Regions from separate parts of the Klebsiella quasivariicola genome, predicted to be linked through region 1. Evidence: predicted binding sites of a transcription regulator. Region 1 holds the regulator's gene; each other region holds the start of a gene.
What was found. Region 1 encodes CRP, which controls carbon source genes, mostly activating them, when cyclic AMP is high. Its sites were predicted from a motif close to ATGTGANNNNNNTCACAT; they were not measured.

Region 1 (3,143 bases):
TGTTCCCCGTTGAGCGTCAGCAGTTGCAGGGTATACACCGCCGTCACCGTAAAGCCTACCATCGCCCAGCCATAATGTTTGCGGATGATCAGATAGCTAAGTAGGGTGATCAGCAGCATCCCGCTCAGGGTATAGCTCTCCGGAACGTGAAAGTGCAACGTCAGTCCGGCGATGATCAGGCCGGCGAGCGTTCCCGCCGCCCGGTGGACAATTCGCACCCGCGTGGCGCCATAGCCGTTCTGGGTGACGAAGAGTACGGTCATCAGGATCCAGTAGGGCTTCGGCAAATGCAGGGCGTTACCCATCAGGCTGGCGATGCTCAGCATCACGCTGATGCGGGCGGCATTGCGCAGTGCGGGTGATTTCAGCGACAGATAGTTCTTTAGCGCGGGAAACAGCGGTAAACGACGCTCTTTGTCGGCCATCAGATCCCGGGCATACAGGGGGCGCTGGGTATGCAGCACCCGGGCGATGCGGCTGAAGTGCCAGGCGCAGAAGTGGCCGACCGGGTTATCCGGATGTTGCCTGGCGATCTTTTCCAGAGCCTCGATCTGTTTATCCATTTGAAAGCGCTGCGGGAAGCGATGATAGAGCATGTCATCCGCCAGCACCCGCAGGCGGGCGGCGACGGTTTGCGCATTCCAGCGGATCACCGCTTCGGCATGGCTGCGTTCCACCAGCTTTTGCACCTCTTCCGGCTGATGCAGGCTAACCGAAATATGCTCCTGCAGATCCAGCCCCATCTGGAACGCCCGCAGCAGGCGCTTGTGGTCGTTACGCTGGTTGGCGGCCAACATATGCATCTGCTGATAGCACTGGGTGATCAAATCGACCACCTTCTGCTGACGGGTGAGCAGCGGCGGCAGGGAGGTCGTCGGATCGGTATGCTGGGTCAACAGACTGTATTTGGCTTCACAATAGTCGGCCAGCTCCCGGTAAAGCAGGCTGAGCGACTCCCGCAGCGGCTGTTCGCGCCACAGCCAAAACCAGAACCAGTTAAACACGCCGTACCACAGCGTACCGAAGGCGTAGATTAGCAGCGGCTCCCAGATGGGCATATTGCCCGCCAGGCTCAGGGTAAAGATGGCGGCGATCAGCGATGCGGGCAGCAGACGCGCATGCAGCGAACTGATTTCCGCAGTGACGCCAAGCAAAAGCGCCAGACCGCTAAGGATAAGCGGCAGGGGAATCGCCTGGGCGAGCAGCAACTGTACCACCAGGCTGCATCCGGCAAACAGGCAGCCGCCGATAATCAGGCGTTTGAAAAAGCGCTTATGCGGGGTATCAAGACCGGCAATATTGCAGCAGGCGGGGACTAAGGAAAACAGCAGTCCCTGCTGGAGATGGCCGAGCAGAAGACCGATGGCCACAGGCAGACACAGCACCAGCGTTTGCCGCAGTGCATAGTTGACTTCCGGGTGGTAAATCAGCCTGCGCCACATGAGGGAAAAACAAAAACGGCGTACTGCAGGAGCAATACGCCGCTTAGCAACTTAACGGGTGCCGTAGACGACGATGGTTTTACCGTGGGCGGAAATCAGGTTCTGATCTTCCAGCATTTTCAAAATACGGCCAACCGTTTCACGAGAGCAGCCGACGATCTGACCAATTTCCTGACGGGTAATTTTAATTTGCATACCGTCCGGGTGGGTCATGGCATCCGGTTGCTTCGCCAGGTTCAGCAGCGTCTGGGCGATACGGCCCGTCACGTCGAGGAAGGCGAGGTTGCCCACTTTCTCAGACGTGACCTGCAGACGGCGAGCCATTTGCGAAGAGAGACGCATCAGAATGTCCGGGTTAACCTGGATCAGCTGACGGAATTTCTTATAAGAGATTTCGGCCACTTCACATGCGGTTTTCGCCCGTACCCAGGCGCTACGCTCCTGACCCTCTTCAAACAGGCCTAATTCACCGATGAAATCGCCCTGGTTGAGGTAGGAGAGGATCATCTCTTTACCTTCTTCATCCTTGATGAGTACAGCCACGGAGCCTTTAACGATGTAGTACAGCGTTTCTGCTTTCTCACCCTGGTGGATCAGCGTGCTTTTTGATGGGTACTTATGAATGTGGCAATGAGACAAGAACCATTCAAGGGTAGGGTCTGTTTGCGGTTTGCCAAGCACCATGCGCGGTTATCCTCTGTTATAAGCTATCTCCGGGCGCCGACACTACACGGCGTCCGGGCATGCAATCGTATTGTTTCCCTATACCTGGGAAGCTGGCTGATGATTTTTCGACAGCCCGTAATGTGAACTCCTCTGCATACATGCAGTACATCAATGTAATACTGTAGCATCCAGACTGTTTTAGCATAGCTTTCGCCGCATGTCTCCTGGTGTCTCGCTTCAGCATGACGCAGGTCGCCTTCCGTTGCGAGAATTGTTATGTGCGCGTAATCTGACAGGAATATTGCGATACTGGAGTTAAATTTTATGCAAGCGCGTGTGAAATGGGTAGAAGGGTTAACCTTTATCGGGGAGTCCGCATCGGGACACCAGATTCTGATGGATGGCAACTCCGGGGATAAGGCTCCCAGCCCGATGGAGATGGTGCTAATGGCGGCGGGCGGTTGCAGCGCGATCGATGTGGTCTCCATATTGCAAAAAGGTCGCCACGACGTGACCAACTGCGAAGTGAAGCTGACCTCTGAGCGCCGCGAAGAGGCGCCGCGTCTGTTCACGCATATTAATCTGCACTTTATCGTGACCGGTAAGGCGCTGAAAGATGCCGCCGTCTCCCGGGCAGTGGATCTGTCGGCAGAGAAATACTGCTCGGTGGCGCTGATGCTGGAAAAAGCGGTGAAGATCACCCACTCCTATGAAGTGATCGAGGCATAGTCTTTGCCTGCTGTTGTATCAAATCTCAACCCCGGCCTGACCGGGGTTTTTTCGGTTAGCCGATCTTACGACCTTCCATCAGGCGCTCGACCAGCGGCGTCATGATAAGCTCCATCGCCAGCCCCATTTTACCGCCCGGCACCACCAGGGTGTTCATGTGCGAGATAAACGACCCCTGCAGCATCGCCAGCAGCCACGGGAAGTCGATATTCTGCAGATTGCGGAAATGGATCACCACAAAGCTCTCGTCCAGCGAGGGGATCGCTTTGGCGGCAAACGGGTTGGAGGTATCCACCGTCGGCACGC
Region 2 (3,143 bases), 2.1 Mb from region 1:
TGCAGGAGACGCTGGGGCTGAAGCTGATGGGCTCTTACCGTGTGGTACGGGCGATGAAACCGGACGAGCTGGACAGGCAGCATCTTCACTGCGAGCCGACCGATCCGGTGCTGGAGGTGGAGCAGGTTATCTATCTCGAAGACGGCACGCCGCTGGAGTATGCCCACTGTCACTACCGCTACGATCACGGTGGGATTATTCTCGTTAATAACGGTTAATGTGAGGTCCCTAGCTGGCGCTGCGCGTAGCGGGGCTGCGATGTGGCACGGTTTAGTCGCCCGGGAAAATACAGATAAAAAAACGGCGGGCATCAGGCCCGCCGTTTTTCTCGTCATGCAGAACTTAGTTCAGACGCACCGGCATACCGGAGCGGTTCTGAATAGCCTGCTCAACCACGTTCTGATCGACATCAGACTGGCTGGTGATCGCCTGTACCGGCTGAGTCAGGGTGATCGGCACAATCTCGCCGCCCTGGAACTGCGCTTCGGTGGTCGACAGCGGGTTGTGAACTTCAATATAACGGCTGCCATCCGGCTCGGTGGTGGCTTTTACCGGTTCATCGATAAACTGCACGCGGGTGCCGACCGGCACGTTCTCAAACAGGAATTTGATGTCATCGTTGCGCAGACGCACGCAGCCGTGGCTTACGCGCAGGCCGATACCGAAGTTAGCGTTGGTGCCGTGGATGGCGTACAGACGGCCGATATACAGCGCGTACAGGCCCATCGGGTTATCCGGGCCGGCCGGTACGACGGCTGGCAGCGGGTTGCCGGCAGCGGCGTATTCAGCATGCATTTTGGCGGTCGGCGTCCAGGTCGGGCCGGCTTTCTTACGTTCGACTTTGGTGGTCCAGTTGATCGGCGTATCTTTGCCTAACTGACCGATCCCGATCGGCAGAACGATGACGGTGTTGGTGCCTTTCGGGTAGTAGTACAGACGCATTTCCGCGCTGTTGATGACAATCCCTTCATGCACGGTATCCGGCAGGATCAGCTGCTGAGGAATGTTCAGTACGCTACCGCCTTTCGGCAGATAGGTGTCCACCCCCGGGTTGGCTTCCAGCATGTTGGAAAGCCCCATCTGATATTTCGCCGCGAAGTATTCCAGCGGCTGCTTGTTATCATCCGGAATGGTGATGACCTGGTTCTGACCAACCAAACGGCTGCCATCGGTTGGCAAAGGATAGGTGACAGCAGACGCTGTATTGCAAAAGCCTACGATGGCGAAGGCTGCCGCTAAGAGTGTAGATAATTTCATAGTCTTTAATGTCGTGTGCGAAATCAACGCCACACAGGCCTTTGTTAAATGATTCAGACAGTAGATGGGAGCGCATTATATGTGCATTCCGCTGAACAGGTAAATCAGATGTGTACGAAATCACATTTTTTTCCCTGTCGTCCCTGCTGACGCGTCCCGGCGGGCGACACCAGCGCCCCCTCGGGGTAGAAAAAAACGCTATTCTTCCAGCAGCCGGGTCTGCAGATCGGCGCGAACCGGAGCGGTGAGCTGATACTCTTTCGCCAGCCAGGCGTCGACGGTGCCATAGCGCTGGTGGATGGCCGACAGCGCGGCGGCGAGATAGGACTCTTTCACCGTCAGGATATCCGCCAGACTCTGGCGCCCCTGGGCGGTCAGGTCGTTGCCCAGCCTTTCCAGCATCCACTCCTCCACCGGCGTTAACATGCCGTGGGTAAGCAGGTACTCCTCCATCACCGTTTCGCTGTCGCAGCCGACGGCGAACAGGGTTAACGCGCAGCCGACGCCGGTGCGATCTTTGCCGACCGCGCAATGTTGCAGTAAGGCGCCGTCAAAAGGGGTGGTAAGCCACGCGGCGAGCTGGCGATAGGCCGGGTTGTTAAACGGCAGCTGGCGATAGAGTTGCAGCATGAACTGTTCACCGTTCAGCGCGTTAAGGGTGGCGGCATTCAGCTCGGTAACCTTCGCGTTGACCTCGCTGACGGGCGGATTGGCCGGCGCGTTGAGATAGTGGGTAAGCGGGCTCAGTTTGTCCGGGGTGCGCTGCACTTCGCCGGGGTCGCGATAGTCGAGCACCCGGCTGAGCGGCAGGGTATCCAGGTGGTTGAGATCCTCTGCGGTCAACCGGTTTAGCGCGCCGGAGCGCAGCAGCTTGCCGCTGCGTACACGGCGTCCGTCGGCGGCACGCTGGCCGCCCAGGTCGCGAAAATTAATACCGCCCTGCAGGGATAAAAAGGCCGGATGTCGCGGTAGGCTGGTGGTCATGGGGCTCCTCATAATGACGTACAGAATAACCGTTTGAGCGCGGGTTTCCGCCTCATCTGACAAAGACCTTAGCACAAGCGCCGCGGCGGAATTTACCGCAGGCCGTGAAAAGTGTGTCATTTGCTGGCATAATGTCTGCTGTATCACACCCCTCATACTCTTTTTTCAGGATATCCCCGTGCTAGTATCCAGCAACGTTACCATGCAGTTTGGCAGTAAGCCGCTGTTCGAAAATATCTCCGTTAAATTTGGCGGCGGCAACCGTTATGGTCTGATCGGCGCCAACGGCAGCGGTAAATCGACCTTTATGAAGATCCTCGGCGGCGATCTCGAACCGACGCTGGGCAACGTTTCTCTCGATCCGAACGAGCGTATCGGTAAGCTGCGTCAGGATCAGTTCGCCTTTGAAGCGTTCACCGTGCTGGATACGGTCATCATGGGCCACGGCGAGCTGTGGGAAGTGAAGCAGGAGCGCGATCGCATCTACGCCCTGGCGGCGATGAGCGAAGAAGATGGCTATAAAGTGGCCGATCTGGAAGTCAAATATGGCGAAATGGACGGCTACTCCGCAGAAGCGCGCGCGGGCGAACTGCTGCTCGGCGTCGGCATTCCGGTTGAACAGCATTACGGCCCGATGAGCGAAGTCGCGCCGGGCTGGAAACTGCGTGTTCTGCTGGCGCAGGCGCTGTTCTCCAATCCGGACATCCTGCTGCTTGATGAACCAACCAACAACCTGGACATCGACACCATTCGCTGGCTGGAGCAGACGCTGAACGATCGCGACAGCACCATGATCATCATTTCGCACGACCGTCACTTCCTGAACATGGTCTGCACCCATATGGCGGACCTTGACTACGGCGAACTGCGCGTCTATCCGGGCAACTACGACGAATACATGA
Region 3 (3,143 bases), 450 kb from region 1:
ATGCATCACTATGATGCGATCGCTCATGCCCATCACCTCCGGCATCTCGGAGGAGACCAGAATGATGCTCAGGCCATCGGCTTTGAACTGATTGATGAGCTGGTAGATCTCTTTCTTCGCCCCGACGTCGACGCCGCGGGTCGGTTCATCGAGGATCAGCACCTTTGGTCGGGTCATCAGCCCGCGGGCAATGGCGACCTTTTGCTGGTTGCCGCCGGAAAGCAGGCCGATCGCCTGCTCCATGGACGGCGTTTTCACGTTAAACAGCCGGATGAAATCACTCACCGCCTGCTGCTCATCTTTATGCTTGAGACTACCGCCCGCCCGGCTGAAGTAGCGCAGCGCGGTCAGGGACATGTTTTCTTTGACCGACATCCCGAGTACCAGGCCATCGCGCTTACGGTCTTCGGAGATATAGACAATACCGTTCGCCAGGCCATCCTGCGGCGAGCGGGTAACCACTTCATGGCCATCCAGCGTCACGGCGCCGCTGCTGCGCGGCAGCGCGCCGTACAGCACTTTCATCAGTTCAGTCCGCCCGGCGCCCATCAGCCCGGCAACGCCAAGGATTTCCCCCTGGCGCAGAGTAAAGGTCACGTTTTCCACACCCGGGCCGCAGAGATTATCGACCTTCAGGCGTATCGCGCCCGGCGCCTTATCGAGATGCGGATATTGATCTTCCAGCTTACGGCCAACCATCATTTCGATCAGTCGATCTTCATCCAGCGAGGAGACTTCGCGTTCGGCGATAAACTGCCCGTCGCGGAACACGGTGACGTCGTCGCAAATCTCAAAGATCTCTTTCATACGGTGGGAGATATAGACGATGCCGCGCCCCTGCGACTTCAGTTCGCGGATGACGCGGAACAACGATTCGGTTTCGGTATCGGTCAGCGCATCGGTCGGCTCATCCATAATGATGACCTTCGATTCAAAGCTCAGCACTTTGGCGATCTCCACCATTTGCTGATCGCCAATCGACAGATCGCCCACCAGCTTCTGGCTGTTAAAGCGTAAATTCAGCTTCGCCAGCAGCTTGTCGGCTTCGGCATACATCTGCTTCCAGTCGATTTTGCCAAAACGGTTCACGAACTCACGACCGAGGAAGATGTTCTCGGCGATCGTCAACTGCGGGATCAGGTTCAGTTCCTGGTGAATGATGCCGATCCCGGCTTCCTGGGAGGATTTTGGGCCATTAAAGGTGGTTTCTTTGCCCAACCATAATAAAGCGCCTGCATCGCGGGTATAGATCCCGGTCAGCACTTTCATCATGGTGGATTTACCAGCGCCATTCTCACCCACCAGCGCCATCACCCGGCCGGGGTAAACATTCAGTGAGGCACCGGAGAGCGCCTTGACGCCAGGGAACGCTTTATCGATCCCTTTTAGTTGCAATAAGGCTTCCATGACGGCGACCTCAGAACGTAACGCCGGCACAGAGAATGATATTCGCAAACGGGGAACACTCCCCGCTGCGAATTACCGCCTGACTGTCTGCGGTTTGTTTTTTGAACTGCTCATGACTGGTGTAACGAATTTCAATGGTATTTCCCTGGTGCTGCTGCAGCTGCTCAAGGTGGTTGAGCAACGTCGCGTGGAGCTGCGGATTATGGGTTTTAATCTCTTCCGCGATAACAGCCGCTTCAACCTGCATTTCCGTCGTCACCACTTCCAGTACCTGCATAAAGGAAGGTACGCCCTGGGTTAGCGCCATATCAATGCGCGTGCTGCTGCGGGGAACCGGTAATCCGGCATCGCAGACCACCAGCGTATCGGTGTGGCCCAGGCGGGAGATGACCGCGGAAATATCAGCGTTAAGTACGGTGCCTTTTTTCATTTTCTCTTTTGCTCCACTAGCGAAACGTTTCGCTAAAATAATTATTATCAATGTGTGAGCAGAAAACCATCACAAGAAGAGAGAAATGTGATCGCCATCGAAACGTTTCGCGAGGCAGAGACAGGACGTGACAGCCAGAGTGAGAAACAAAAAGCCCTTCGCAATGGGAGTAATGCCGATCAGTTAAGGATCAGTTGATCGATCCAGTGGCTGTGTAAGAATCCGGAAATGCTCACCCGTTTCCGGATTTTTTTATGCACATTGGACAGGCTCTTGATCTGGTATCCCGTTACGATTCTCTGCGTAACCCACTGACTTCTCTGGGCGACTATCTGGACCCGGAACTCATTTCCCGCTGTCTGGCCGAAGCCGGTACCGTCACCCTGCGCAAGCGTCGCCTGCCGCTGGAAATGATGGTCTGGTGCATTGTCGGCATGGCGCTTGAACGTAAAGAACCCCTTCATCAGATCGTCAACCGTCTGGACATCATGCTGCCGGGCAGTCGTCCCTTCGTCGCCCCCAGCGCGGTGATCCAGGCCCGTCAGCGTCTGGGAAGCGAAGCCGTCCGCCGCGTATTCTCGCAGACAGCACAGCTCTGGCATAACGCCACGCCGCATCCACACTGGTGCGGCCTGACCCTGCTGGCCATTGATGGTGTGTTCTGGCGCACACCGGACACACCAGAGAACGATATCGCCTTCCCCCGCCAGACGCATGGCGGAAACCCGGCACTCTACCCACAGGTTAAAATGGTCTGCCAGATGGAGCTGACCAGCCATCTGCTGACGGCAGCAGCCTTCGGCACGATGAAAGACAGCGAAAATGCGCTCGCGGAGAAACTTATAGAGCAAACCGGCGATAACACCCTGACGCTAATGGATAAAGGCTATTACTCACTGGGTCTGCTGAACGCATGGAACCAGGCGGGAGAACACCGGCACTGGCTGATCCCTCTGAAAAAAGGCGCGCAGTACGAAGAGGTCAGAAAACTGGGTAAAGGCGACCACCTGGTGAAGCTGAAAACCAGCCCGCAGGCACGAAAAAAGTGGCCGGGTCTGGGAAATGAGATGACAGCCCGCCTGCTGACCATCACGCGCAAAGGAAAAGTCTGCCATCTGCTGACGTCGATGACGGACGCCATGCGCTACCCCGGCGGGGAAATGGCGGATCTGTATAGCTATCGCTGGGAAATTGAGCTGGGTTACCGGGAGATAAAGCAGACGATGCAACTGAGCAGGTTGACACTGAGAAGTAAAAAGCCGGAGCTTGTGGAGCAGGAGTTGTGGGGCGTGTTGCTGGCTTATAA
Region 4 (3,143 bases), 2.5 Mb from region 1:
CCGTTGCCATGCCGCTTATCGTCTGGATGATCTACACCTTTGACTGGCGACTGACCTTTCTGATCATCGGTAGTGTGGGCATTTTATGGGTTATCGCATGGTATTTTATCTATGCTGAAAACCCTGAAGAACATAAACGCATCAGTCCTTCGGAAGTGCGCATTATTCGCGATGGCCAAAAACAACATCACGGCGACAAAACCGTATTGCCAATGAAATGGTATAAGCTCTTGCGTTATCGTAACATTTGGGCAATGTGCATCGGCTTTTTCACCATCAATTATACGTCCTATTTTTTCATTACCTGGCTTCCCACTTACCTGGTAAAAGAGAAAGGTATGGATTTTATTAAAATGGGGATGGTAGCCGCTCTGCCTTTATTATGTGGGATGGTGATTGAAGTTTTTGCTGGCTGGGCCTCAGATCGCCTGGTACATAAGAAAATACTGTCTCTAACAGCGACCCGTAAACTGTTTTTGACCATCGGCTTACTCATGGCACTTTGCATCGGTTTTGCACCATTTACCGACTCGGTTTTCATGACTGTTTTTCTTCTTTGTGTCGCCAAATCAGGAACCACGGTTGCTGCGTCGCAGGTTTGGGCCTTACCGGGTGATGTTGCCCCCAAAAACAGCGTCTCAATTGTCGCTGGGCTGCAAAATACGGTTTCGAATATGGGAGGCGCAGTCGGCCCTATCATTACGGGTGCGATCGTTGCTGCGACAGGCTCATTCAACTGGGCACTGATTTTCTCGGCCATTCTTGTCGTTATCGGGATAATCAACTACCTGTTCCTGATGGGTAAAATTGAACCTATCAATGACAAGGGTGAAAAATCACCCGTCCTTAATGCTGCTGAACAACATTAAGTCCAATCCGCCCGGTAGAGGATGCCACCGGGCGTAAACACATTGTTACCCTCGCAGGTAAACCGTCCCGCGCAGATAGGTGGTCGCCTGGCCGCCGATCAGCACCCGGTCGCCCTGCCACTGGCAGCGCAGGTCGCCGCCGCGGGTGGAACCCTGGCGCGCCATCATGGTGGTTTTCCCCAGCTTTTCGCCCCACCAGGGGATCAGCATGCTATGGGCGGAGCCGGTCACCGGATCTTCCGGTACTCCTTCACCCGGGCAGAAGAAGCGGCTGACAAAGTCATACTCCACATCCGGCGCGCTAACACAGATCATTTTGCCAAGCGTTTGCAGCCGCACCATATCCGGCTGCACGGCTTCAACCTGCTGGCGATCCGCCAGCACCACCAGATAATCGCGCCCTTCCCGTACTTCAACGGCGGACTCAAGCCCCAGCCCGGCCAGCAGGTCCGCTGGCGGATTGGCCACCGGCGCGGTCGACCAGGCCGGGAAGTCGAGCGTCAGCCAGTCGCCGCTGCGGGTGACCCGCAGATCGCCCACAAAGCGAGTACTGAAGGTAATGGTCGCCGAAGGATGGTCAAGATATTCGAAAATCACGTGCGCTGTCGCCAGGGTGGCATGGCCGCAGAGGTTGATTTCGCCGAGTGTGGTAAACCAGCGTAGCTCATAACCCTCGTCGGTACGGACAAAGAAAGCCGTTTCGGACTGGTTATGCTGTTGGGCCATTTTCAGCAGCACATCGTCGGCTAACCACTCGCTGAGCGGGCAGACGGCAGCGGCATTGCCACCGAAGTTTTTATCGCTGAAAGCATCGACCAGATAAAATTGAATTTCCTGCATACACTGTCCTTACTTTTTTTACTTTCCCTCAACATGACATAAAAGCGCCTCCCTGACACTATCCATAGCAAAATTAATTGCTTAACCGCGGCCAGGCGCCGCCAACAAAATGAGATGCAGATCACAAAATGATTGTCTTTTCGCCAGCAATCGTTTTAAGATCAGCGTCACATCTTCCCCTGAATCACCAGTCCAGAGCTTATGACTACGAATACGGTCTCACGCAAGGTAGCGTGGCTACGTGTCGTGACGTTGGCCATCGCCGCGTTTATTTTTAACACCACAGAATTTGCCCCGGTTGGCCTGTTGTCGGATATTGCCGACAGCTTCGGCATGGAAACCGCGCAGGTGGGCATGATGCTGACCATTTATGCGTGGGTAGTGGCGCTGATGTCGCTGCCATTTATGCTGCTGACCAGTAAAGTGGAGCGCCGGCGGCTGCTGATCGCCCTCTTTATTCTGTTTATCGCCAGCCACATCCTGTCGTTTTTTGCCTGGAATTTTGACGTGCTGGTCATCAGCCGCATCGGCATCGCCTTTGCGCATGCGGTGTTCTGGTCGATAACCTCGGCGCTGGCCATACGCATGGCGCCGCCAGGCAAACGCGCGCAGGCGCTGAGCCTGATCGCCACCGGTACCGCGCTGGCGATGGTGTTCGGTATTCCGATTGGCCGCATCATCGGCCAGTATTTTGGCTGGCGGATGACCTTCCTGGCGATTGGCCTCGGCGCGTTAGCCACCCTGGCCTGCCTGGTGAAGCTGCTGCCAACCCTGCCGAGCGAACATTCAGGCTCGCTGAAAAGCCTGCCGGTGCTGTTCCGCCGCCCGGCGCTGGTCAGCGTATATATTCTGACCGTGGTGGTGGTGACCGCCCATTATACCGCCTACAGCTATATCGAGCCCTTTGTCCAGACCGTGGCAGGCCTGAGCGGCAACTTTGCCACCGTGCTGCTGCTGATCCTCGGCGGGGCCGGTATTATCGGCAGCATTCTGTTCGGTAAGCTCGGCAACCAGCACGCTTCCGGGCTGATTAGCATCGCTATCGGCCTGCTGCTGGCCTGTCTGCTGTTGCTGCTGCCGGCCTCGCATAACCCGCACCACCTGATGCTGCTCAGCATCTTCTGGGGGGTGGCGATCATGATTATCGGCCTTGGCATGCAGGTGAAAGTACTGGCCTCCGCCCCGGACGCCACCGACGTGGCGATGTCGCTGTTCTCAGGCATCTTTAATATCGGTATTGGCGCAGGAGCGCTGGTCGGCAGCCAGGTGAGTCTGCATCTGTCGATGGCCTCTGTCGGCTATGTCGGCGCCATTCCGGCACTGGTGGCGCTGGTCTGGTCGCTGATGATTTTCCGCCGCTGGCCGGTATCGCTGGAAGACCATCAGCCGCACCACTCCTGAATCCATCGCACAAAAAAGCCTGCCGGCATTACT

Region 2: ldtB (L,D-transpeptidase) is a predicted target of CRP. The motif match lies at 1,366-1,383, and genes of this name have one in related genera.
Region 3: rbsD (D-ribose pyranase) is a predicted target of CRP. The motif match lies at 1,923-1,940, and genes of this name have one in related genera.
Region 4: B8P98_RS14345 (sugar transporter) is a predicted target of CRP. The motif match lies at 1,819-1,836, and genes of this name have one in related genera.

The regions. Positions count from the first base shown of each region.
Region 1 covers NZ_CP022823.1:406,177-409,319, forward strand. Annotated here, with positions in the region: gene B8P98_RS01925 (YccS/YhfK family putative transporter) at 1-1,442, opposite strand, end outside; gene crp (cAMP-activated global transcriptional regulator CRP) at 1,494-2,126, opposite strand; gene B8P98_RS01940 (OsmC family protein) at 2,433-2,837, shown strand; gene B8P98_RS01945 (phosphoribulokinase) at 2,893-3,143, opposite strand, start outside.
Region 2 covers NZ_CP022823.1:3,837,100-3,840,242, reverse strand. Annotated here, with positions in the region: gene B8P98_RS19365 (GntR family transcriptional regulator) at 1-218, shown strand, start outside; gene ldtB (L,D-transpeptidase) at 343-1,257, opposite strand; partial or broken gene B8P98_RS19355 (tyrosine-protein phosphatase) at 1,456-2,371, opposite strand; gene B8P98_RS19350 (ABC-F family ATPase) at 2,420-3,143, shown strand, end outside.
Region 3 covers NZ_CP022823.1:5,494,786-5,497,928, forward strand. Annotated here, with positions in the region: gene rbsA (ribose ABC transporter ATP-binding protein RbsA) at 1-1,407, opposite strand, end outside; gene rbsD (D-ribose pyranase) at 1,418-1,837, opposite strand; gene B8P98_RS27645 (IS4 family transposase) at 2,092-3,143, shown strand, end outside.
Region 4 covers NZ_CP022823.1:2,868,683-2,871,825, forward strand. Annotated here, with positions in the region: gene B8P98_RS14335 (MFS transporter) at 1-869, shown strand, start outside; gene B8P98_RS14340 (PhzF family phenazine biosynthesis protein) at 915-1,709, opposite strand; gene B8P98_RS14345 (sugar transporter) at 1,911-3,110, shown strand.